Regions from separate parts of the Streptomyces thermoviolaceus genome, predicted to be linked through region 1. Evidence: predicted binding sites of a transcription regulator. Region 1 holds the regulator's gene; the other holds the start of a gene.

What was found. The regulator HspR, encoded in region 1, represses chaperone genes until heat shock. The targets are predictions, from matches to a motif close to TTGAGNNNNNNNNNCTCAA.
Region 2: the regulator HspR is predicted to act here: its motif matches at 7,421-7,439, upstream of lon (endopeptidase La).

The regions. Positions count from the first base shown of each region.
Region 1 covers NZ_CP109280.1:2,866,197-2,876,788, reverse strand. Annotated here, with positions in the region: gene OG899_RS12555 ((Fe-S)-binding protein) at 1-1,335, opposite strand, end outside; gene OG899_RS12550 (MraY family glycosyltransferase) at 1,624-3,063, shown strand; gene dnaK (molecular chaperone DnaK) at 3,498-5,345, shown strand; gene grpE (nucleotide exchange factor GrpE) at 5,342-6,037, shown strand; gene dnaJ (molecular chaperone DnaJ) at 6,077-7,231, shown strand; gene OG899_RS12530 (heat shock protein transcriptional repressor HspR) at 7,237-7,686, shown strand; gene OG899_RS12525 (substrate-binding domain-containing protein) at 7,989-9,107, shown strand; gene OG899_RS12520 (helix-turn-helix transcriptional regulator) at 9,299-10,366, shown strand; gene OG899_RS12515 (helix-turn-helix transcriptional regulator) at 10,329-10,592, opposite strand, start outside.
Region 2 covers NZ_CP109280.1:1,851,297-1,861,888, reverse strand. Annotated here, with positions in the region: gene OG899_RS08025 (DUF6104 family protein) at 158-346, opposite strand; gene OG899_RS08020 (multifunctional oxoglutarate decarboxylase/oxoglutarate dehydrogenase thiamine pyrophosphate-binding subunit/dihydrolipoyllysine-residue succinyltransferase subunit) at 508-4,305, opposite strand; gene OG899_RS08015 (HAMP domain-containing sensor histidine kinase) at 4,587-5,693, opposite strand; gene OG899_RS08010 (response regulator transcription factor) at 5,690-6,427, opposite strand; gene OG899_RS08005 (spermidine synthase) at 6,545-7,231, opposite strand; gene lon (endopeptidase La) at 7,462-9,885, shown strand; gene OG899_RS07995 (lysozyme) at 10,260-10,592, opposite strand, start outside.

The DNA of each region.
Region 1 (10,592 bases):
CCAGGGGTTGCCCTTCTTCTCCAGGTTCTTGAGCATCGTGCCCGCCTCGGAGGGGAAGGCACTCTCGATCATGACCTGGTAGCGGCGCATGTCGACGATGTGGTCGACGTGCTCGATGTCCACCGGGCACTGCTCGACGCAGGCGCCGCAGGTGGTGCAGGACCACAGCACGTCCGGGTCGATGACGCCGTTCTCCTCGGCGGTGCCGATCAGGGGCCGCTCGGCCTCGGCGAGCGCGGCCGCCGGGACGTTCTTCAGCTGCTCCTCGGTGGCCTTCTCCTCGCCCTCCATGGTCTTGCCGCCGCCCGCGAGCAGGTAGGGCGCCTTGGCGTGGGCGTGGTCCCGCAGCGACATGATCAGCAGCTTCGGGGAGAGCGGCTTGCCGGTGTTCCAGGCGGGGCACTGCGACTGGCAGCGGCCGCACTCGGTGCAGGTGGAGAAGTCCAGCAGGCCCTTCCAGGAGAAGTGCTCGACCTGGGAGACGCCGAAGACGTCGTCCTCACCCGGGTCGGTGAAGTCGATCGCCTTGCCGCCGGAGGTCATCGGCTGCAGCGCGCCCAGCGAGGTGGAGCCGTCGGCGTTGCGCTTGAACCAGATGTTCGGGAAGGCGAGGAAGCGGTGCCAGGCCACACCCATGTCGGTCTTCAGCGCGACCGTGATCATCCAGATGAAGGAGGTGGCGATCTTCAGGGCGGCGAAGAAGTAGGTGAGGTTCTGCAGCGTGCCGACGCTCAGTCCCTTCAGCCACGCCACCACCGGGTACGAGATGAAGAACGACGCCTCGTAGCCGTCCACGTGGTGCTGGGCGCCCTCCAGGGCGTGCAGCATGAAGATGCAGACGCCGACGATGAAGATGACGGCCTCGACGAAATACGCCTGGCCGAAGTTGGAGCCGGCGAAGCGGGACTTGCGTTCCGGGCTGCGCGGGTGGCTGAGCTGGCGGATGACGATCAGGGCGATGATGCCCAGCGTCGTCATCGTGCCGATGAACTCGACGAAGACGTTGTACGGCGCCCAGTCACCGATGATCGGCAGGATCCAGTCGGCCTTGAACAGCTGGCCGATGGCGTTGACGATCGTCAGCAGCAGCGAGAAGAAGCCCACCGCCACGAACCAGTGCGCCACGCCGACGACGCCCCAGCGGTTCATCCGGGTGTGGCCGAGGAATTCCCTGACCACGGTGACCGTGCGCTGGCCGGGATTGTCGGTCCGCGTCCCGGCGGGTACGGGCTGGCCGAGCCGCATGTAGCGGTAGATCTGCAGGAGGGCGCGGCCGAACAGTGCCACGCCGACCACGATCAGGACCAGCGACACGATGATCGCGGCGAGTTGCATTGGGGCTCCTGTGAGGCGGCCTCGAAAATTACTAAGCGGTAACTTATGCAGTCCGTTCGAGACTACCCCCATCCTCCGTCGCATGGCAGCCGCGCGCGGGGTGATCTGGGTCGCTGAAAGGTGACCGAGCGGGGTGGTGGGGTGGCCCCGATTCTTTCTGGCCTGCGGAGACGGTGCGGAGGCGGGGTCGGGGTGTGCTGCTCGGGCGGTGTTCCGGTTTTCCGTCCTGTCGTCTTCCGATCGTGTTATTCACACTCGATAGCCCGATATGCACCTAATTTAAGAACCGTGCTCTACGGGATCGCCACCGCCATCACCGCCCTGCTCCTGGCCGCCGTGCTCTCGGCGCTGCTCCGGGTGCCGGCGCTGCGCCTCGGGCTGGTCCACCGGCGGCGGGCGCGGCCGGTGCCGCTGCTCGGCGGCGTGGCCGTGGTCGCCAGCACCTGTCTGGTCGCGGCCGCGGGCGGCTGGACGGGGGCCGCGCCGCTCGGGGACGGCGCGGCCCGGCTGCTGGCGGCCGGCGCCGGGGTCGGCGCCCTGGGGCTCGTGGCGGACGTGTGGCGGCTGAAGACGCAGTTCCTGCTGCTCGGGGCGGCGGTCGCCGCCGCCTTCGTCATGCCGTACGGCGAGCTGGGCGTGCTCGCCGGGATCGCCGCGGTGCTGTGGACGGCCGCCGTGGCCGTGGCCTTCCACGGGCTGGACCACGCCGACGGGCTGGCGGGCACGGTCGGGGTGCTCACCGCGTTCGGCGTGGGCGCCTGCGCGGCGGCGGAGGTGATGGACGACCTCGCGGTGCTGCTGAGCGTGCTGGCCGCCGCGCTGACCGGCTTCCTCATGCACAACTGGCATCCGGCCCGGATCGCCTTCGGCGCGTGCGGGTCCCTGTTCACCGGGTTCGTGCTGGCCTGTGCGGCCGTGCTGGTCCGCACCGGGTACGACACCGGGACCACCGGTGCCGTGCTGTTCCCGCTCACCGCCGTCGTGACCGCCGACGCGGTCCTGGTCGTGGCGTCCCGGCGGCTGGCCGGGCGGCCGGTGGTGCGGCACGGCCCCGACCACGTGGCGCACCGGCTGCGCCGGCTGGGGCTGACCACGCCGGGTGCCGTGGTGCTGGTGGGCACCGCCGCGTTCGGCTCGGTCCTGGTCGGCGTCCTGGTGCACGTCGGCTGGCTGGCGCCGGTACGCACGCTGTGGGTGGCGGGGGCGCTGCTGCCGGCGGTGCTCGGACTGCTGTTCGTGCGGGTGTACGTGCCGCGGCGTCCCGGCGGCCCGCATGCCACGGGGACGCGCGCCGCCGGGGTGCCCACCACCCGGACGGGGACGGCACGGACGGCCGCGCGGGCGACGAGCACGGGGGCGGGCACGGGGCGCCTGGGGGCACCGCGGAGGCCGGAGGGTGGGCGAGTGCCAGGCGCGGAGGACGCGGACGGGCGCCGTCCACGCGCCGCAGGCGCCGGTGTGCGCCGACTGGTCGCATCGGCCCTGCGCGTCCCGCGCCGCCGGGCCGGGGCGCGCACCCCGGCGGAGCGCGTGCGCGAGGCGACGCACGCCCCGTACGGCACCTCGCCCGGTCCGGGTGCTCCGGGTGCACCGCGGGCGCCGCGGCCCTCGTCCCTGACCGGGTTGCCGGTGGCGGGCGCGGGGCCGGAGCCGGCCGGGGCCGAGCCGGGGTCCCGGGCGCGCCGCCATCGGGACCCGGACCCGTTCGACCTGCTGTCGTCCCTGTGACGGTCGATCGTCGCCGCCGTCTGGGTGATGGTCGAGCTGCTGTCGTCCCGGTGACGGTGTGACGGGCGCCGTGCGGCGGCACCGGCCTCCGGTGGGCGGTGTGATGCCGTGCGTTTCGGGAACCGGTGGGGTGCCGTCGGGCTCGGGAACCGGTTGAGTGCCGCAGGGCTCGGAACCGGTTGGGTCTCACAGGGCCGGGGATCCAGTGGGGTGCCGTGCGGCCTCGGGGGCTGGTGGGGTGCCGTACGGCGTGTGCGGCCTCGCGGGAGCCCGTGGTTTTCCTCCGCTGGTCCCTGCGTTTGTGCAGCTCAGCGCGGTGTTGCGCGCATGCGTTCGATAAGAGTTGAGTCAGGCGGGCTCAAGTCTGTTGACCCAGCCCGCGGCGTCGGGCACACTTGAGTCCGTTCCACTCAAGTCAGCTGGAGGAATTCACCATGGCACGTGCGGTCGGCATCGACCTGGGCACGACTAACTCCGTCGTCAGCGTTCTTGAGGGCGGCGAGCCCACCGTCATCACCAACGCCGAGGGCGCCAGGACCACGCCGTCCGTCGTCGCCTTTGCCAAGAACGGTGAGGTGCTGGTCGGCGAGGTCGCCAAGCGCCAGGCCGTCACCAACGTCGACAGGACCATCCGGTCGGTCAAGCGCCACATGGGCACCGACTGGAAGATCAAGATCGACGACAAGGAGTTCAACCCGCAGCAGATCAGCGCCTTCGTCCTGCAGAAGCTGAAGCGGGACGCCGAGGCCTACCTGGGTGAGAAGGTCACCGACGCGGTCATCACCGTGCCGGCGTACTTCAACGACGCCGAGCGCCAGGCCACCAAGGAGGCCGGCGAGATCGCGGGCCTGAACGTGCTGCGCATCGTCAACGAGCCGACCGCGGCCGCGCTCGCCTACGGCCTGGAGAAGGAGGACCAGACCATCCTGGTCTTCGACCTCGGTGGCGGTACGTTCGACGTGTCGCTGCTGGAGATCGGCGACGGTGTCGTCGAGGTGAAGGCCACCAACGGTGACAACCACCTCGGTGGTGACGACTGGGACCAGCGCATCGTCGATTACCTGGTCAAGCAGTTCCAGAACGCCCACGGCGTGGACCTGTCCAAGGACAAGATGGCCCTGCAGCGTCTGCGCGAGGCCGCGGAGAAGGCCAAGATCGAGCTGTCCTCCTCGTCCGAGACCTCGATCAACCTGCCGTACATCACCGCCTCCGCCGAGGGCCCGCTGCACCTGGACGAGAAGCTCACCCGGGCCCAGTTCCAGCAGCTGACCGCGGACCTGCTCGAGCGCTGCAAGATCCCGTTCCACAACGTGATCAAGGACGCGGGCATCTCCGTCAACGACATCGACCACGTCGTGCTCGTCGGTGGCTCCACCCGTATGCCGGCCGTCGCCGAGCTGGTCAAGGAGCTGACCGGCGGCAAGGAGCCCAACAAGGGCGTCAACCCCGACGAGGTCGTCGCCATCGGCGCCTCCCTGCAGGCCGGTGTCCTCAAGGGCGAGGTCAAGGACGTCCTGCTGCTGGACGTCACCCCGCTGTCCCTCGGCATCGAGACCAAGGGCGGCATCATGACCAAGCTGATCGAGCGCAACACCACGATCCCGACCAAGCGCTCGGAGATCTTCACCACGGCCGAGGACAACCAGCCGTCGGTGCAGATCCAGGTCTACCAGGGCGAGCGCGAGATCGCGGCCTACAACAAGAAGCTCGGCATGTTCGAGCTGACCGGTCTGCCGCCGGCCCCGCGCGGCGTGCCGCAGATCGAGGTGTCCTTCGACATCGACGCCAACGGCATCATGCACGTCACCGCCAAGGACCTCGGCACCGGCAAGGAGCAGAAGATGACCGTCACCGGCGGCTCCTCGCTCCCGAAGGAGGAGGTCGAGCGGATGCGCCGGGAGGCCGAGCAGTACGCGGAGGAGGACCACAAGCGCCGCGAGGCCGCCGAGACCCGCAACCAGGGCGAGCAGCTGGTCTACCAGACCGAGAAGTTCCTCAAGGACAACGAGGACAAGGTCCCCGCGGAGGTCAAGTCCGAGGTGGAGGCCGCCGTCAAGGAGCTGAAGGAGAAGCTCAAGGGCGAGGACACCGCGGAGATCCGCACCGCCACGGAGAAGGTCGCCGCCGTCTCCCAGAAGCTCGGCCAGGCGATGTACGCCGAGGCCCAGGCCAACCAGGCCGCGGCCGGCGGCTCCGCCTCCGGTGCCGGTGAGGGCAAGGGCGACGACGACGTGGTGGACGCCGAGATCGTCGACGACGAGCGCAAGGACGGTGCCGCGTGACGGAGGAGACCCCGGGCTTCGACGAGCAGCAGCCGCAGCAGCCCGACGTCCCCTCCGGCGCCGCCTCCGACGACGCCGAGCCGCAGGCCGCCCCCGCGCAGGACAAGGGGGCGGCCCCGGCCGGGGACGCGGCCGACACGGCCGGTCTGTCCGCTCAGCTGGACCAGGCGCGCGCGGCGCTCGCCGAGCGCACCGCGGACCTGCAGCGGCTGCAGGCCGAGTACCAGAACTACCGCCGCCGGGTCGAGCGCGACCGGGCCGCGGTCAAGGAGCTCGCCGTGGCGAACCTCCTGACCGAGCTCCTGCCCGTGCTCGACGACATCGGGCGTGCGCGCGAACACGGCGAACTGGTGGGCGGTTTCAAGTCCGTCGCCGAGTCGCTGGAGAGCGTCGCCGCCAAGATGGGGCTGCAGCAGTTCGGCAAGGAGGGCGAGCCCTTCGACCCGACGATCCACGAGGCGCTGATGCACTCGTACGCACCGGACGTCACCGAGACGACGTGCGTGGCGATTCTGCAGCCGGGGTACCGCTACGGCGAACGCACCATCCGCCCCGCGCGGGTGGCGGTGGCCGAGCCCCAGCCGGGCGCCCAGACGGTCAAGCCCGCCGAGGAGTCCGGCAAGGACGAACCGGCCGAGCAGGACACGGGCGAGGGCAAGGACAAGGACAACGGTGGCCCCGAGGAGGGCTGACGCGATAACCGACGACGCAGGGAAGGAGGGACGTCGGGGATGAGCACCAAGGACTTCATCGAGAAGGACTACTACAAGGTCCTCGGCGTCCCCAAGGACGCCACCGAGGCCGAGATCAAGAAGGCGTACCGGAAGCTCGCCCGCGAGTACCACCCGGACGCCAACAAGGGCAACGCCAAAGCCGAGGAGCGCTTCAAGGAGATCTCCGAGGCGGCCGACGTGCTCGGCGACCCCAAGAAGCGCAAGGAGTACGACGAGGCCCGCGCCCTGTTCGGCAACGGCGGCTTCCGCCCCGGGCCGGGTGCCGGCGGCTCGTTCAACTTCGACCTGAGCGACCTGTTCTCGGGCTCTCAGGGCGGCTTCGCCGGCGGGCTCGGTGACGTCTTCGGGGGCCTGTTCAACCGAGGGGGCGCCGGCACGCGCACCCAGCCCCGGCGCGGCCAGGACGTGGAGTCCGAGGTCACGCTCAGCTTCACGGAGGCCATCGAAGGGGCCACCGTCCCCCTGCGGATGTCCTCGCAGGCGCCGTGCAAGGCCTGCTCCGGCACCGGCGACCGGAACGGCACGCCGCGGGTGTGCCCGACCTGTGTCGGCACCGGGCAGGTCACGCGCGGTTCCGGCGGCGGTTTCTCGCTGACCGACCCGTGCCCGGACTGCAAGGGCCGCGGGCTGATCGCGGAGAACCCGTGCGACGTCTGCAAGGGCTCCGGGCGTGCCAAGTCCTCCCGGACGATGCAGGTGCGCATCCCCGCCGGGGTGCGCGACGGGCAGCGCATCCGGCTGCGGGGCAAGGGCGCGCCGGGCGAGCGGGGCGGACCGGCGGGCGATCTGTACGTGGTCGTCCACGTCGGCGAGCACCCGGTCTTCGGGCGCAAGGGCGACAACCTCACCGTCACGGTGCCGGTCACCTTCGCGGAGGCCGCGCTCGGCGGAGAGGTGCGGGTGCCCACCCTCGGCGGTCCGCCGGTGACGCTGAAACTTCCCCCCGGTACGCCGAACGGTCGTACCATGCGCGCCAGGGGCAAGGGCGCGGTCCGCAAGGACGGCACCCGTGGTGACCTGCTGATCACCGTGGAGGTGAGTGTCCCCAAGGACCTGTCGGGGAAGGCTCGTGACGCGCTGGAGGCGTATCGCGAGGCGACCGCGGGCGAGGACCCGCGGGCGGAGCTGTTCAAGGCCGCGAAGGGAGCATGAGTCAGATGGACGGCCGCCGCCGCAACCCGTACGAACTGACGGAAGACACGCCGGTGTACGTCATCTCCGTGGCCGCGCAGCTGTCCGGACTGCACCCGCAGACGCTCCGTCAGTACGACCGGCTGGGCCTGGTGTCCCCCGACCGCACCGCCGGGCGGGGCCGCCGCTACTCGGCCCGCGACATCGAGCTGCTCCGTCAGGTGCAGCAGCTGTCGCAGAACGAGGGCATCAATCTGGCCGGAATCAAGCGCATCATCGAGCTGGAGAACCAGGTGTCGGCCCTGCAGTCCCGCATCGCGGAGCTGGAGGCGGCCCTGGAGGGCGCGGCGGCCGCGATGCAGCAGCGGGAGGCGGCCGTCCATGCCTCCTACCGCAGGGACCTGGTGCCGTACCAGGACGTCCAGCAGTCCAGCGCGCTGGTGGTCTGGCGTCCGAAGCGGCAGCAGACCGACTGACGGCGTCCGAAGCACGCGGCGGCGAGGGGTCCGGAGAGCTGTCTCCGGGCCCCTCGCCGCATTCCGGTACGCATCGTGCGGTGGCCGGCCGGGTGGGGCCGGTCACCGGCCGGTCGCGAGGTGAGGGTCGGGTAACGGCTGTCCGCAGGGGGGTCCGTGAGGATTTGCGAGGTCTTCACAGGGCGACGCTGCGTGGTGTTGTCATCTCGTTAAGTCATTCCGCTTGACGCCGGTGGCGGCCTGAGCGTTGGCTTTTCAGACGTCTGGCCGAAACCTGCGCCCTCGTCCGGAAGGCACCAGAAGTGATCACCTCGAAGCGTCGTCTCGCCCTGGCCGTGGCCTCCTCCGCGCTGCCCCTCACGCTCGTCGGCTGCGGCGCGCTCGGGGGGTCGGGGAGCAGCGCCTCCGCGGGCCCGTCCAAGGGGGACGACGTGCGGGTCGGACTGCTGCTGCCGGAGACGGAGAACAAGCGGTACGAGAAGTTCGACTACCCCATCATCAAGGAGAAGGTCTCCGAACTCACCCACAAGCAGGGCGTGGTGGAGTACGCCAACGCCCGGTCCAGCAAGACCCGGCAGGCCGCCCAGATGAGGAAGATGATCGACGAAAAGGTCGATGTCATCCTGCTCGACGCCGTCGACGCGCACGCCATCGCGGGCGAGGTGCAGAAGGCCAAGGACGCGGGCATACCGGTGATCGCCTACGACCGGCTCGCCGAGGGGCCCATCGACGCCTACATCTCCTTCGACAACGAGCTGGTCGGGGAGGTGCAGGGGCGCACGCTGCTGGAGGCCCTCGACTCGTCCGGCGGCGGCCGGCCCCGGATCGTGATGATGAACGGCTCGCCCACCGACCCGAACGCCTCGCAGTTCAAGAAGGCCGCCCTGTCGCAGCTGGACGGGAAGGTGACGGTGGCCCGGTCCTACGACACCAAGGACTGGAAGCCGGAGAACGCCCGGGCGAACATGGCCAAGGCCATCCAGCAGCTCGGCGTGAGCGGCATCGACGGGGTCTACTCCGCCAACGACGGCATGGCGGGCGGCGTCATCAAGGCGTTCAAGGATCTGGGGGTCACCCAGCTGCCGCCCATCACCGGCCAGGACGCCGATCTGGAAGCGGTGCAGCGGATCGTGACGGGCGAGCAGTACATGAGCGTGTACAAGCCCTATCCGACGGAGGCGGAGAACGCCGCGCAGATGGCGATCGCCAAGGTGCAGGGCAGAGACATCGAGTTCGATTCGCTGGCCCGGGACACGGTGGACAGCCCCACGCAGAAGAACATCCCGGCGCAGTTGGTCTCCGTCGTCGCGCTGACGAAGAAGAACATCAAGAGCACCGTCGTGGCCGACGGCATCTACAAGATCTCCGAGATCTGCACGGCCGCGTACCAGCCGGCCTGTGCGGCCGCCGGCCTGCTGTAGCCGCCGCCCCGGACGGTCCTCAAGCGCACCGTGCGCCGGTGGGCCGAGGCCCGTCCGTTCGACTCCCGTACACACCGGGCGATACCGGTCGCGCCCCGGCCGCGGGCGCCCGGGAGTCGTGTTGCACACCCGGTCCGCGCCGCGCATAGTTGCGCTGCGGAACTACGCGTAAACCGGGGGTGAGACAGGCCATGACCGGGGGCGGGATTCACGGGAGCCAGGAGCATCCGCACGGGGCCGACCGACTGTGCGAGGCGGGGGACCGTGTGTACTCCCGGGCCGTGCGGCATGGCCGGGTGCCGCGCAGCGACGCCGAGCCGGTGCCGTGCCTGCTGGAGCTGGCCCTGTTGCACCCGGACCCCGACGACATGGACTTCCTGGTGCCCACGGCGCCGCAGGAGGTCATGACCCGGCTGCTGCGGTCGGTGTACCAGGAGGTGAGCGACAGCCACCGGCGGGTGGGGTCGGCCGTGGCCGCGTTCGAGCGGTACGCGGGCCTGGACCGGCGGGTGCGGCGCTCCCCGTCCGCGGGGGAGGGCACCTCGATCCGGGTGCTGGACGGCCTGTCGCGGATCCAGGCGGCCATGGACGAGGCGACCCGGGAAGCGCGCACGGAGGTGCTCACCGTCCAGCCCGGCGGCATCCGTCGCGAGCACGAGCTGTCCGAGGGTCTGCACCGGGCGCTGGAGCTGCGCCGCCGGGGCGTGCGGATGCGCGACCTGTACACCCATGTCGCCCGGCACGGGCAGGGGTTGCTCAACTATCTGGAGCTGATGGGCGACGCGGTCGAGGCGCGCACCCTGGACGAGGTGATCGACCGGCTGATCCTGTTCGACCGCACGGTCGCCTTCATCCCCGCCAACGCCGACCGCACCATGGCGCTGGAGCTGCGGCATCCGGCGCTGGTGGAGTATCTGGTGACGGTGTTCGAACGGCTGTGGCGGCTGGCGATCCCGCTCACCGCGCCGCTGCCGGACACCGGGATCGAGGGCATTTCGCACCGTGAGCAGTCCATCGCCGCGCTGCTGGCCGAGGGCCACCAGGACGCGGTGATCGCCGAGCGGCTGGGCATCAGCGTGCGCACCTGCCGGGCGCACATCGCCCGGCTGTCGGAGACGCTGGGCGCGGCCAGCCGTACGCAGCTGGGCGTGCGGATCGCGCAGGCGGGCCTGGACAAGCCGCGCCGGGCCGTCTCGCCGGGCGAGCCCGGCCGGGAGGTGCTCAGCGATCCCGGTCCAGAAGACCGGATCGCCCGATGAGATAGCCCAGTTGGGCGCGGCTGCCGCTGCCCAGAGCGTGGGCCAGCTTGGCGATGTGCGCCCGGCAGGTGCGTACGTTCATCCCCAGACGGCGGGCGATCGCCTCGTCGACGTGGCCCTCCACCAGAAGTTTGGCGATGGAGTACTGGATCTCGGTGATGCCGTCGAGGGCGGTCTCGTAGGGCGTGGTGGCGCTCAGCGGGACCGCGCGGTTCCACATGAACTC
Region 2 (10,592 bases), 1.0 Mb from region 1:
GAGGCACCGTGAGAACGACACGCGCCCCCTGGCACGACAAGCGCCCCCGAAACGACGAAGCGCCCCCGAAGGGGCGCCGCGGCAGTGTCCGGACCGGCCGTCCTGGCCGGTCCGGCCCGAGAAGGGCCCGGCCGGCACCGGCCGGTGGTGACCGGTCCTACTCGTCCTCGTCGTCCAGTCGCGCGAGCCAGGTCGCCAGCCGTTCCACCGGAACCTCGAAGTCCGGGTTCAGATCGACGAAGGTGCGCAGTTGCTCGGCGAGCCACTCGAAGGTGATCTCCTCCTCGCCGCGCCGCTTCTCGAGTTCTTCGATGCCGCGGTCAGTGAAGTACATGCGGTCAAGGATAAGGGCGGGCCTCGATCGCCGTACCGGCTGCCGGAAGCGGCCGGTCCGCTCCCCGTGACCCGCCGGAAGCACCCCCGTACACGCAGCGGCGCCGCCGTACGGACCCGAAGGTCCGGTACGGCGGCGCCGTGTGCGTCAGGCCGGTGGGCCGGCGCGCCGGATCAGATCTCGAAGACTTCCTTCACCAGCTGCGCCTGCTCCTGCTGGTGCCGCTTGGCCGAGCCCACCGCCGGGGAGGCGGAGGCCGGACGGGACACCCGGCGCAGACGGTCGGCGTTGTCCGGCGCCGCGCCGAGGACCAGGTCGAGGTGGTCGATCAGGTTCAGCGCGATGAACGGCCAGGCACCCTGGTTCGCCGGCTCCTCCTGCGCCCACACGTACTTCTCGGCGTTGGTGTACGGCGCCAGCGCCTCCTGCAGCTCCTTGCCCGGCAGCGGGTACAGCCGCTCGATGCGGATCAGCGCGGTGTCGGTGACGCCCCGCTTCTGCCGCTCCGCCTCCAGGTCGTAGTAGAGCTTGCCGGTGCAGAAGACGACCTTGCGGACCGCCTCCGGCGCCACCGTCGTGTCACCGATGACCGGCTGGAAGGAGCCGGTGGTGAAGTCCTCGGCCTTCGAGGTGGCGGCCTTCAGACGCAGCATCGACTTCGGGGTGAAGACGACCAGCGGACGGTGGTGCGGGTTGCGCACCTGCCAGCGCAGCAGGTGGAAGTAGTTCGCCGGGGTCGTCGGCACGGCCACGGTCATGCTGTTCTGCGCGCACAGCTGCAGGAACCGCTCGATGCGGGCCGAGGAGTGGTCCGGGCCCTGGCCCTCGTAGCCGTGCGGCAGGAGCAGGACGACGCCGGAGGTCTGGCCCCACTTCTGCTCCGCGGAGGAGATGAACTCGTCCACGACCGTCTGAGCGCCGTTGGCGAAGTCGCCGAACTGCGCCTCCCACATCACCAGGGCGTCCGGGCGGGCCAGCGAGTAACCGTATTCGAAGCCCATCGCCGCGTACTCGCTGAGCAGCGAGTCGTAGACGTTGAAGCGGGCCTGGTCCTCCGACAGGTGCAGCAGCGGCGTGTAGTCCTCGCCGGTGACCCGGTCGATGAGCACCGCGTGCCGCTGGCCGAAGGTGCCGCGGCGGGAGTCCTGGCCGGCCAGGCGGACCGGGACGCCCTCCAGCAGCAGCGAACCGAAGGCCAGGGTCTCGCCCATCGCCCAGTCGATCGTGCCGTCCTCGACCATGGCCGCGCGGCGCTGCAGCTGCGGCAGCAGACGCGGGTGGACGTTGAACGACTCGGGGATGTTGATCTGGGACTCGGCGATCCGCTTGACGACCTCGGCGCTGACCGCGGTGTCGACCGGCACCGGGAACTCGCCCTGAGGCTCCACCGGGGCCTCCACCTTCTCGGCGGGCTGCGTGGTGGCGTCGCGGACCTCGGTGAAGACCTTCTCCAGCTGGCCCTGGTAGTCCTGCAGCGCCTGCTCGGCCTCCTCCAGCGTGATGTCGCCGCGACCGATCAGGGACTCGGTGTACAGCTTGCGCACCGAGCGCTTCTTGTCGATCAGGTCGTACATCAGCGGCTGGGTGAAGGACGGGTTGTCGGCCTCGTTGTGACCGCGGCGGCGGTAGCAGATGAGGTCGATGACGACGTCCTTGTTGAACGCCTGGCGGAACTCGAAGGCGAGCCGCGCCACGCGGACGCAGGCCTCCGGGTCGTCGCCGTTGACGTGGAAGATCGGCGCCTCGATCATGCGGGCCACGTCGGTGGCGTACATCGAGGACCGCGACGAGGCGGGCGGCGCGGTGAAGCCGACCTGGTTGTTGATGACGATGTGGACGGTGCCGCCGGTGCGGTAGCCGCGCAGCTGCGACATGTTCAGCGTCTCGGCGACCACGCCCTGGCCGGCGAACGCGGCGTCGCCGTGCAGGGCGACCGGCAGGACGGTGAAGTCCGTGCCGCCCTTGTTGATGATGTCCTGCTTGGCGCGGGCGACGCCCTCCAGGACCGGGTCCACCGCCTCCAGGTGCGAGGGGTTGGCGACCAGCGAGACCTTGATCTGCTCGCCGTCCAGGCCGGTGAAGGTGCCCTCGGCGCCCAGGTGGTACTTCACGTCGCCGGAGCCGTGCATCGACTTCGGGTCGAGGTTGCCCTCGAACTCGCGGAAGATCTGCGCGTAGGACTTGCCGACGATGTTGGCCAGGACGTTCAGGCGGCCGCGGTGGGCCATGCCGATGACGACCTCGTCCAGGCGGGACTCGGCCGCCGAGTCGATGATCGCGTCGAGCAGCGGGATGACGGACTCGCCGCCCTCGAGGGAGAAGCGCCGCTGGCCGACGTACTTGGTCTGCAGAAACGTCTCGAAGGCCTCGGCGGCGTTCAGACGGCGCAGGATGCGCAGCTGCTCGTCCCGCTCCATCTTGGCGTGCGGGCGCTCCACGCGGTCCTGGATCCACTTGCGCTGCTTCGGGTCCTGGATGTGCATGTACTCGACGCCGACGGTGCGGCAGTACGAGTCGCGCAGCACGCCGAGGATGTCGCGCAGCTTCATCATCGACTTGCCGGCGAAGCCGCCGACGGCGAACTCGCGCTCCAGGTCCCACAGGGTGAGGCCGTGCTCGACGATGTCCAGGTCGGGGTGCTTGCGCTGCTTGTACTCCAGCGGGTCGGTGTCGGCCATGACGTGACCGCGGACCCGGTAGGAGTGGATCAGCTCGAAGACGCGGGCGGCCTTGGTGACGTCGTCGTCGTGGGAGGCGTCGATGTCCTTCAGCCAGCGCACCGGCTCGTAGGGGATGCGCAGCGCCTCGAAGATCTCGTCGTAGAAGTTGTTCTCGCCCAGCAGCAGGTTGGCGACCTGGCGGAGGAACTCGCCGGAGGCGGCGCCCTGGATCACCCGGTGGTCGTAGGTCGACGTGAGCGTCATGACCTTCGAGATACCGAGCTTGTTCAGGGTGTCCTGGCTGGTGCCCTGGAACTCAGCCGGGTAGTCCATGGACCCGACGCCCATGATCAGGGACTGGCCGGGCATCAGGCGCGGCACCGAGTGGACGGTGCCCAGGCCGCCGGGGTTGGTCAGGGAGACCGTCACGCCGGTGAAGTCGTCCATCGTCAGCTTGCCCTCGCGGGCGCGGCGGACGATGTCCTCGTAGGCCTGCCAGAACTCGAAGAAGTTCAGCGTCTCGGCCTTCTTGATCGCCGCGACGACCAGCTGGCGGTCGCCGTTCGGCTTGACCAGGTCGATGGCGAGACCGAGGTTGACGTGCTCCGGCTTGACCAGGGTGGGCTTGCCGTCCTTGACCGCGTACGACCAGTTCATGGACGGCATGGCCTTGATGGCCTGCACCATCGCGTACCCGATGAGGTGCGTGAAGGAGATCTTCCCGCCGCGGGCGCGCTTGAGGTGGTTGTTGATGACGATGCGGTTGTCGAACAGCAGCTTCACCGGGACGGCACGCACGGACGTGGCCGTGGGCATCTCCAGTGAGGCGTCCATGTTCTTGGCGACCGCGGCGGACGGGCCGCGCAGCGTCACGAATTCGGGGCCCTCCGCAGCCTCGGTCGCGGGCGCGGCCTTGGCGGCGGGCTTGGCGGCCGCCGGAGCCTTCGCGGCGGGCTTCGCCGGGGCCGGCGCGGGCGCCTTCGCGGGCGCGGCGGGCTGAGCGGGCGCCGGGGCCTGGGAGGCCGGCGCGGCCTGGGCCGGGGCCGCAGGCGTCGGGGGAGCCGTGGTGGTGCCCGCGGCCCCAGCGGCCGTGGGGGCCGACGGCGCCGAGGAGTCAGCGGCGGCTGCTCCCGGCTTGTAGTCGGCGAAGAAGTCCCACCAGGCGCGGTCTACGGAGTTCGGGTCCTGGAGGTACTGCTGATAGATCTCGTCGACGAGCCACTCGTTGGCACCGAATGCGGCCGCGGGGTTCTTCCCGGCTTGGTCGGTCTCGGTGGAGATGCTCGAGTTACTGGGGGACTGTGGCGACACGGCGGCAACCGCCCTCTTCCGCTTCACAAGGTGATGGACAGCGGGAATAAAGGCTACGCCTCCGGGACGGTGAAGGTCAGGTCGAGCCGGTCCTTCGTCGTGTAAGTCACATCCAACGCGGTGTTTCGGGGCTGGAAATGGCGGGAAACAACCGTGGTTCGCCCTCGTCAGGGAAGGGGGCACCCGGGCCTGACCCGGTGCGGGTGCAGGCCCTTGCCTGATCACACGCGCCCGGCCCGCCGGGCAGCAGTGGATCTTGATCGTCCGGGGGAGACTTTACGTCAACTTTGCGTTGAGGACGTTCCCGGAAGGGTGACGCGGATCCGACAGCCCCGCTCGGATTCGGCCACACCGATCCGGCCACCGTGCAGCTCGACCACCCAGCGGGCGATCGCCAGGCCCAGCCCGGTGCCGCCGTCGCTGCCCGGGCCGTGCGGCCGGCTGACCGCACCCCGGTTGAACCGCTCGAAGACGCGGTGCCACTCCGAACGGGGGATGCCGGGACCCTCGTCGAGGACCTCCAGCTCCAGCGACTCCGGCTGCTCGCCGGGCCGCGCCTTGACCGTCACCCGCCCGTGCGGCGGGCTGTGCTTGACGGCGTTGTCGATGAGATTCGCCACCACCTGGTGGATGCGCTCCGGGTCCGCGTACGCCACCAGCTCCGGCGGCGAGACGTCCAGGTGCAGATGCACGTCCGTGCGGGTGTGGCTGCCGGAGCCGCCGGTCATGTCCGCCCGCGCGGAGGCGACCATGTTGGCCTCCTTCAGCACGCCGGACAGATACGGCCAGACCTCGAACCGCCGCATCTTCAGCGGCACCACGCCGTTGTCCAGGCGGGACAGGTCCAGCAGCGTCTCCACCAGCCGGCCCAGCCGCTCGGTCTGCTTCAGCGCCGTGCGCATCGTCTCGGGGTCGGCCTCGGTGACCCCGTCCACGATGTTCTCCAGCACCGCGCGCAGGCCCGCGATCGGCGTGCGCAGCTCGTGCGAGACGTTCGCCACCAGCTCTTTGCGCTGCTGGTCCTGGGCCGCCAGCTCGTCGGCCATGCGGTTGATCGTCTGCGCCAGGTGGCCCAGCTCGTCCCTGCGGTTCTCGCGCACCCGGCGCGTGTAGTCGCCGTGCGAGATCGAGCGGGCCACCGTGTTCATCTCGTCCAGCGGCGCGGTGAGCGAGTGCGCCACGAACTGCGTGATCAGCAGCGTCGCGATCATGGAGAAGACCATGATGAAGCGCAGCTCGGTCTTGGTGTGCACCGCGATCATCGACAGACCGGTGGTGATCAGCACCGAGATGACGACCATCGCGCCCAGCTTGGTCTTGATGGAGAACGGGCGCATGCCGCCCCAGGACTGGCTCCGGTCCTTGCGCGCGGCCGGTGCGTCGCTCATGGGGTCGGCGTCTCCAGGGCGTAGCCCACGCCGTGCACCGTGCGGATCCGCTCCGCGCCGATCTTCCGCCGCAGCGCCTTGATGTGGCTGTCGACGGTCCGGGTGCCGGAGGCGTCCGCCCAGTCCCACACCTCGGCCAGCAGCTGCTCACGGGAGAGCACCGCGCGCGGGGTGTTCGCCAGGCACACCAGCAGGTCGAACTCCGTCGGCGTCAGATGCACGTCCTGGCTGCGCACCCGCACCCGGCGCTGCGCGTGGTCGATCTCCAGTTCGCCCAGCCGCAGCACGCCGCTGCGCGGGGTCGCCGCGGCCAGCGCGGCCCGCTCCACGCGGCGCAGCAGCACATGCACGCGCGCGACCAGCTCGCGCATGGAGAACGGCTTGGTCATGTAGTCGTCGGCGCCGACCCCGAGCCCGACCAGCATGTCGGTCTCGTCGTCCCGCGCCGTGAGCATCAGCACCGGCACCGGCCGCTGGGCCTGCACCCGGCGGCAGACCTCCAGCCCGTCGAAGCCGGGCAGCATCACGTCGAGGATCAGCAGATCGGGCTGCCAGGCCTCCGCGACGTCGACGGCGGCCGGACCGTCGCCCGCCGTTTGCACGAGGAATCCCTCGGCGCGCAGGCGGGTGGCGATGGCGTCGATGATGGTGTGGTCGTCCTCGACCACCAGGACCCGGCGCTGCGCACCGGGACCCGCCGTCGTGCCGTTGTGCGAGGTGTGTGTCTGCTCCATCGCCCGCCCCTGAGGTGTGCTTCGGAATCCGTGGGGTGATTCCTTGACTGCGCGTGGTTGCGATCGACGCTTGATCGGCGTCAGGGCAGCAGCGTACGCACAGTCACCGCGCCTTTGCTATCCAGGTCGGACGGCGAGGTGGACGACGTCGGGAACGCCCCGGGCAACCGGGATCTCTTCGGTGCGCACCTGCTGGAACCCGACATTCTGCAAGGTTCCTTCAAATTCCGGGGAGGGCTTGGCGGACCACACCGCGAGCACCCCTCCGGGCCTCAACACCCTTGCGCAGCTTGCCAGTCCGCTCGGTTCGTACAGCCCGCGATTGCCCTCGGTGACGGTCCAGTCGGGGCCGTTGTCGATGTCCAGGCACAGCGCGTCGAACGTGGCGGATGTCTCATTGACGTAGGCGACGAGATCGGCTTCGACGATCTCGGTGCGCGGGTCGGCGAACGCGGCCGAGGTGAGGTGGGCGAGCGGCCCCGTGCGGTGCCAGTCGATGATCGCGGGCTCCCGTTCGACCACCGTGATCCGTCCCCAGCGCTCCTGGCCGGCGGCGTGGGCGAGGGAGAAGCCGACGCCGAGACCGCCGATCAGCACATGCGGCCGGGGACGGTCGTCCATCGCCCGCAGCGCGGCGTCCACCAGCAGCCGCTCGGAGCGGCCGTCGGAGGTGTCCATGAGGAAGCAGCCGTTGGCGATGATCTGCAGCAGGGGGCCGTGCCGGCGCAGGACCACCTCGCCGTGGGGGCCCTCGCGCCGGTCCAGCACCACAGGGGTCTCAGGAGTCTCGTGCGAGGCGGTCATGGGCGCATCCTGCCTCATCGCGCCGGTGCGGGGCAGTCCCCGTCGCGCCGGTGCGGGTCGGTCCCCGTCGCGCCGGTGCGGGTCGGTCCCATGTCGCCTCGCTGCGGTGATCCACGAGGCATGCACAGTGTGTCCCCCTGATCGCTCACGGCGAACACAGGGCGGGGAACAATGGCGAACGTTCGAGCATTGAGTCGGCGTAGCTCAATTTGACTGCCGAAGGGGAGATCATGGCTGCTGAGTCCGCGCCGATCATGTCGGTGACTCTGCCCGTCCTGCCGCTCGACGACGAGGTCGTGCTGCCCGGCATGGTGGTCCCGCTGGACCTGAGCGACACCGAGGTGCGCGCCGCCGTGGAGGCCGCCCAGGCCGCCGCCCGGTCGGAACCCGGAAAGCCCAAGGTGCTCCTGGTGCCACGCATCGAGGGCACCTACGCCAAGACCGGCGTGCTCGGCACCGTCGAGCAGGTGGGCAGGCTGGCCGACGGCGACCCCGGGGCCCTGATCCGCGGCCGCAGCCGGGTGCGGATCGGCGCCGGCACCACCGGTCCCGGCGCGGCGCTGTGGGTGGAGGGCACCGAGATCGAGGAGACCGTGCCCGACCCGCTGCCCGGGCAGGTCACGGAGCTGGTCAAGGAGTACAAGGCGCTGGCCACCGCCTGGCTGCGCAAGCGCGGCGCCTGGCAGGTCGTGGACCGGGTGCAGGCCATCGACGACGTGGCCGCCCTCGCCGACAACGCCGGCTACTCGCCGTTCCTGTCCACCGAGCAGAAGGTCGAGCTGCTGGAGACCACCGACCCGGTGGCCCGCCTCAAGCTCGCCACCCAGCAGCTGCGCGACCACCTCGCCGAGCAGGAGGTCGCCGAGACCATCGCCAAGGACGTCCAGGAAGGCGTGGACAAGCAGCAGCGCGAGTTCCTGCTGCGCCGCCAGCTGGAGGCGGTCCGCAAGGAGCTGCGCGAGCTCAACGGCGACAAGGAGGGCGAGGAGTCCGACGACTACCGGGCCCGTGTCGAGGCCGCCGACCTGCCGGAGAAGGTCCGCGAGGCCGCGCTGAAGGAGGTCGACAAGCTGGAGCGGGCCTCGGACCAGTCCCCCGAGGGCTCCTGGATCCGCACCTGGCTGGACACCGTCCTGGAGATGCCCTGGAACGAGCGGACCGAGGACTCCTACGACATCCGGGCCGCCAAGGAGATCCTCGACGCCGAGCACGCCGGCCTGGAGGACGTCAAGGAACGTATCACCGAGTACCTCGCGGTGCGCAAGCGGCGCAGCGAGCGCGGCCTCGGCGTGGTCGGCGGCCGGCGCGGCGGTGCCGTGCTCGCCCTCGTCGGCCCGCCCGGCGTCGGCAAGACCTCGCTCGGCGAGTCCGTCGCCCACGCCATGGGCCGCACGTTCGTCCGCGTCGCCCTCGGCGGCGTCCGGGACGAGGCCGAGATCCGCGGCCACCGCCGCACCTACGTCGGCGCGCTGCCCGGCCGGATCGTCCGCGCCATCAAGGAGGCCGGGTCGATGAATCCGGTGGTCCTGCTGGACGAGATCGACAAGGTCGGCTCCGACTTCCGCGGCGACCCGGCCGCGGCCCTGCTGGAGGTGCTCGACCCGGCCCAGAACCACACCTTCCGGGACCACTACCTGGAGGTCGAGCTGGATCTGTCGGACGTCGTCTTCCTCGCCACCGCCAACGTGCTGGAGGCCATCCCTCAGGCACTGGCCGACCGCATGGAGATCGTGCGCCTGGACGGCTACACCGAGGACGAGAAGATCGTCATCGCCCGGGACCACCTGATCCCGCGCCAGCTGGAGCGGGCCGGCCTCGACAAGGACGAGGTCACCATCGACGCCGGCGCCCTGCGCAAGCTGGCCGGCGAGTACACCCGCGAGGCCGGCGTGCGCAACCTGGAGCGGTCCATCGCCCGGCTGCTGCGCAAGGTGGCCGCCCAGCACGAACTGGGCGAGCGGGAGCTGCCGTTCACCGTCACCGACGCGCACCTGCGCGACCTGATCGGGCGTCCGCACCACGTGCCCGAGTCCGCCCAGGACCCGGCCGAGCGCCGCACCTCCGTGCCCGGCGTGGCCACCGGTCTCGCGGTCACCGGCGCCGGCGGCGACGTGCTCTACGTGGAGGCGTCCCTGGCCGACCCGGAGACCGGCGCGGCCGGGCTGACGCTGACCGGACAGCTCGGCGACGTGATGAAGGAGTCCGCGCAGATCGCGCTGAGCTTCCTGCGCAGCCACGGCGCCGAACTGGAGCTGCCGGTGGGCGATCTGAAGGACCGGGGCGTGCACATCCACTTCCCGGCGGGCGCGGTGCCCAAGGACGGCCCGAGCGCCGGCATCACCATGACCACCGCGCTGGCCTCGCTGCTCTCCGGCCGGCTGGTCCGCAACGACGTCGCCATGACCGGCGAGGTCTCGCTGACCGGACGGGTGCTGCCCATCGGCGGGGTGAAGCAGAAGCTGCTCGCCGCGCACCGCGCGGGCATCACCACGGTGATCATTCCCAAGCGCAACGAGCCCGACCTGGACGACGTCCCCGCGGAGGTGCTGGACAAGCTGAAGGTCCACACCGTCACCGACGTCCGCCAGGTGCTCGAGCTGGCTCTCGCACCGGCCACGAGCGGCGCGGAGCCCGAGGTTCCGGTCGCGGCGTGACGGACGCGGCCGGATGAAGGGAGGCCCGGGTCCTGCCGTCGGTGTCACGATGCCGTCGGCAGGCCCGGGCCTTCACCGTGCGGGGCCGGGAGGGCGCGGGGAGGGCTCGGCCGCCGGGGTGCCTGCACCCGGTCCGGAGCGGTGCCGTGCCGGGGCCCGGGGGCTGCCCCCGGGCCCCGGCCGATGAGCTGCTCAGCCGTTGGCCAGCGCCTGCGCCCGGTCCTGCGCCCCGTTGCTGTGCTGGTCCGGGGGGCGACCCCCGGACCCCCGGCCGAGGGGCTGCTCAGCCGTTGGCCAGTGCCTGCGCCCGGTCCTGCGCCCCGTTGCTGTGCTGGTCCGGGGGGCGACCCCCGGACCCCCGGCCGAGGGGCTGCTCAGCCGTTGGCCAGCGCCTGCACCCGGTCCAGCGCCCCGTTGAACTTGTCGTGGTCGCCGACGGTCGGGCCGGACGAGGTGTACTGCCACATCGTGTAGAAGCTCCAGCCCGCCGGCAGGGTCCCGGGCGAGGAGGCGTAGCGGGCGATCCACAGCGGGTTCTTCGAGGCGAAGCCGCCGTAGTTGCCGGTGCACTGGGTCCACCAGCTGGTGGCCGTGTAGATCACGGCGTCGCGGCCCGTGCGGGCCTTGTACGTGTTGAGGAAGTCGGTGATCCAGCTGACCATCGCGCTGGCCGACTTGCCGTAGCAGGTGTCGCCGTAGGGGTTCCA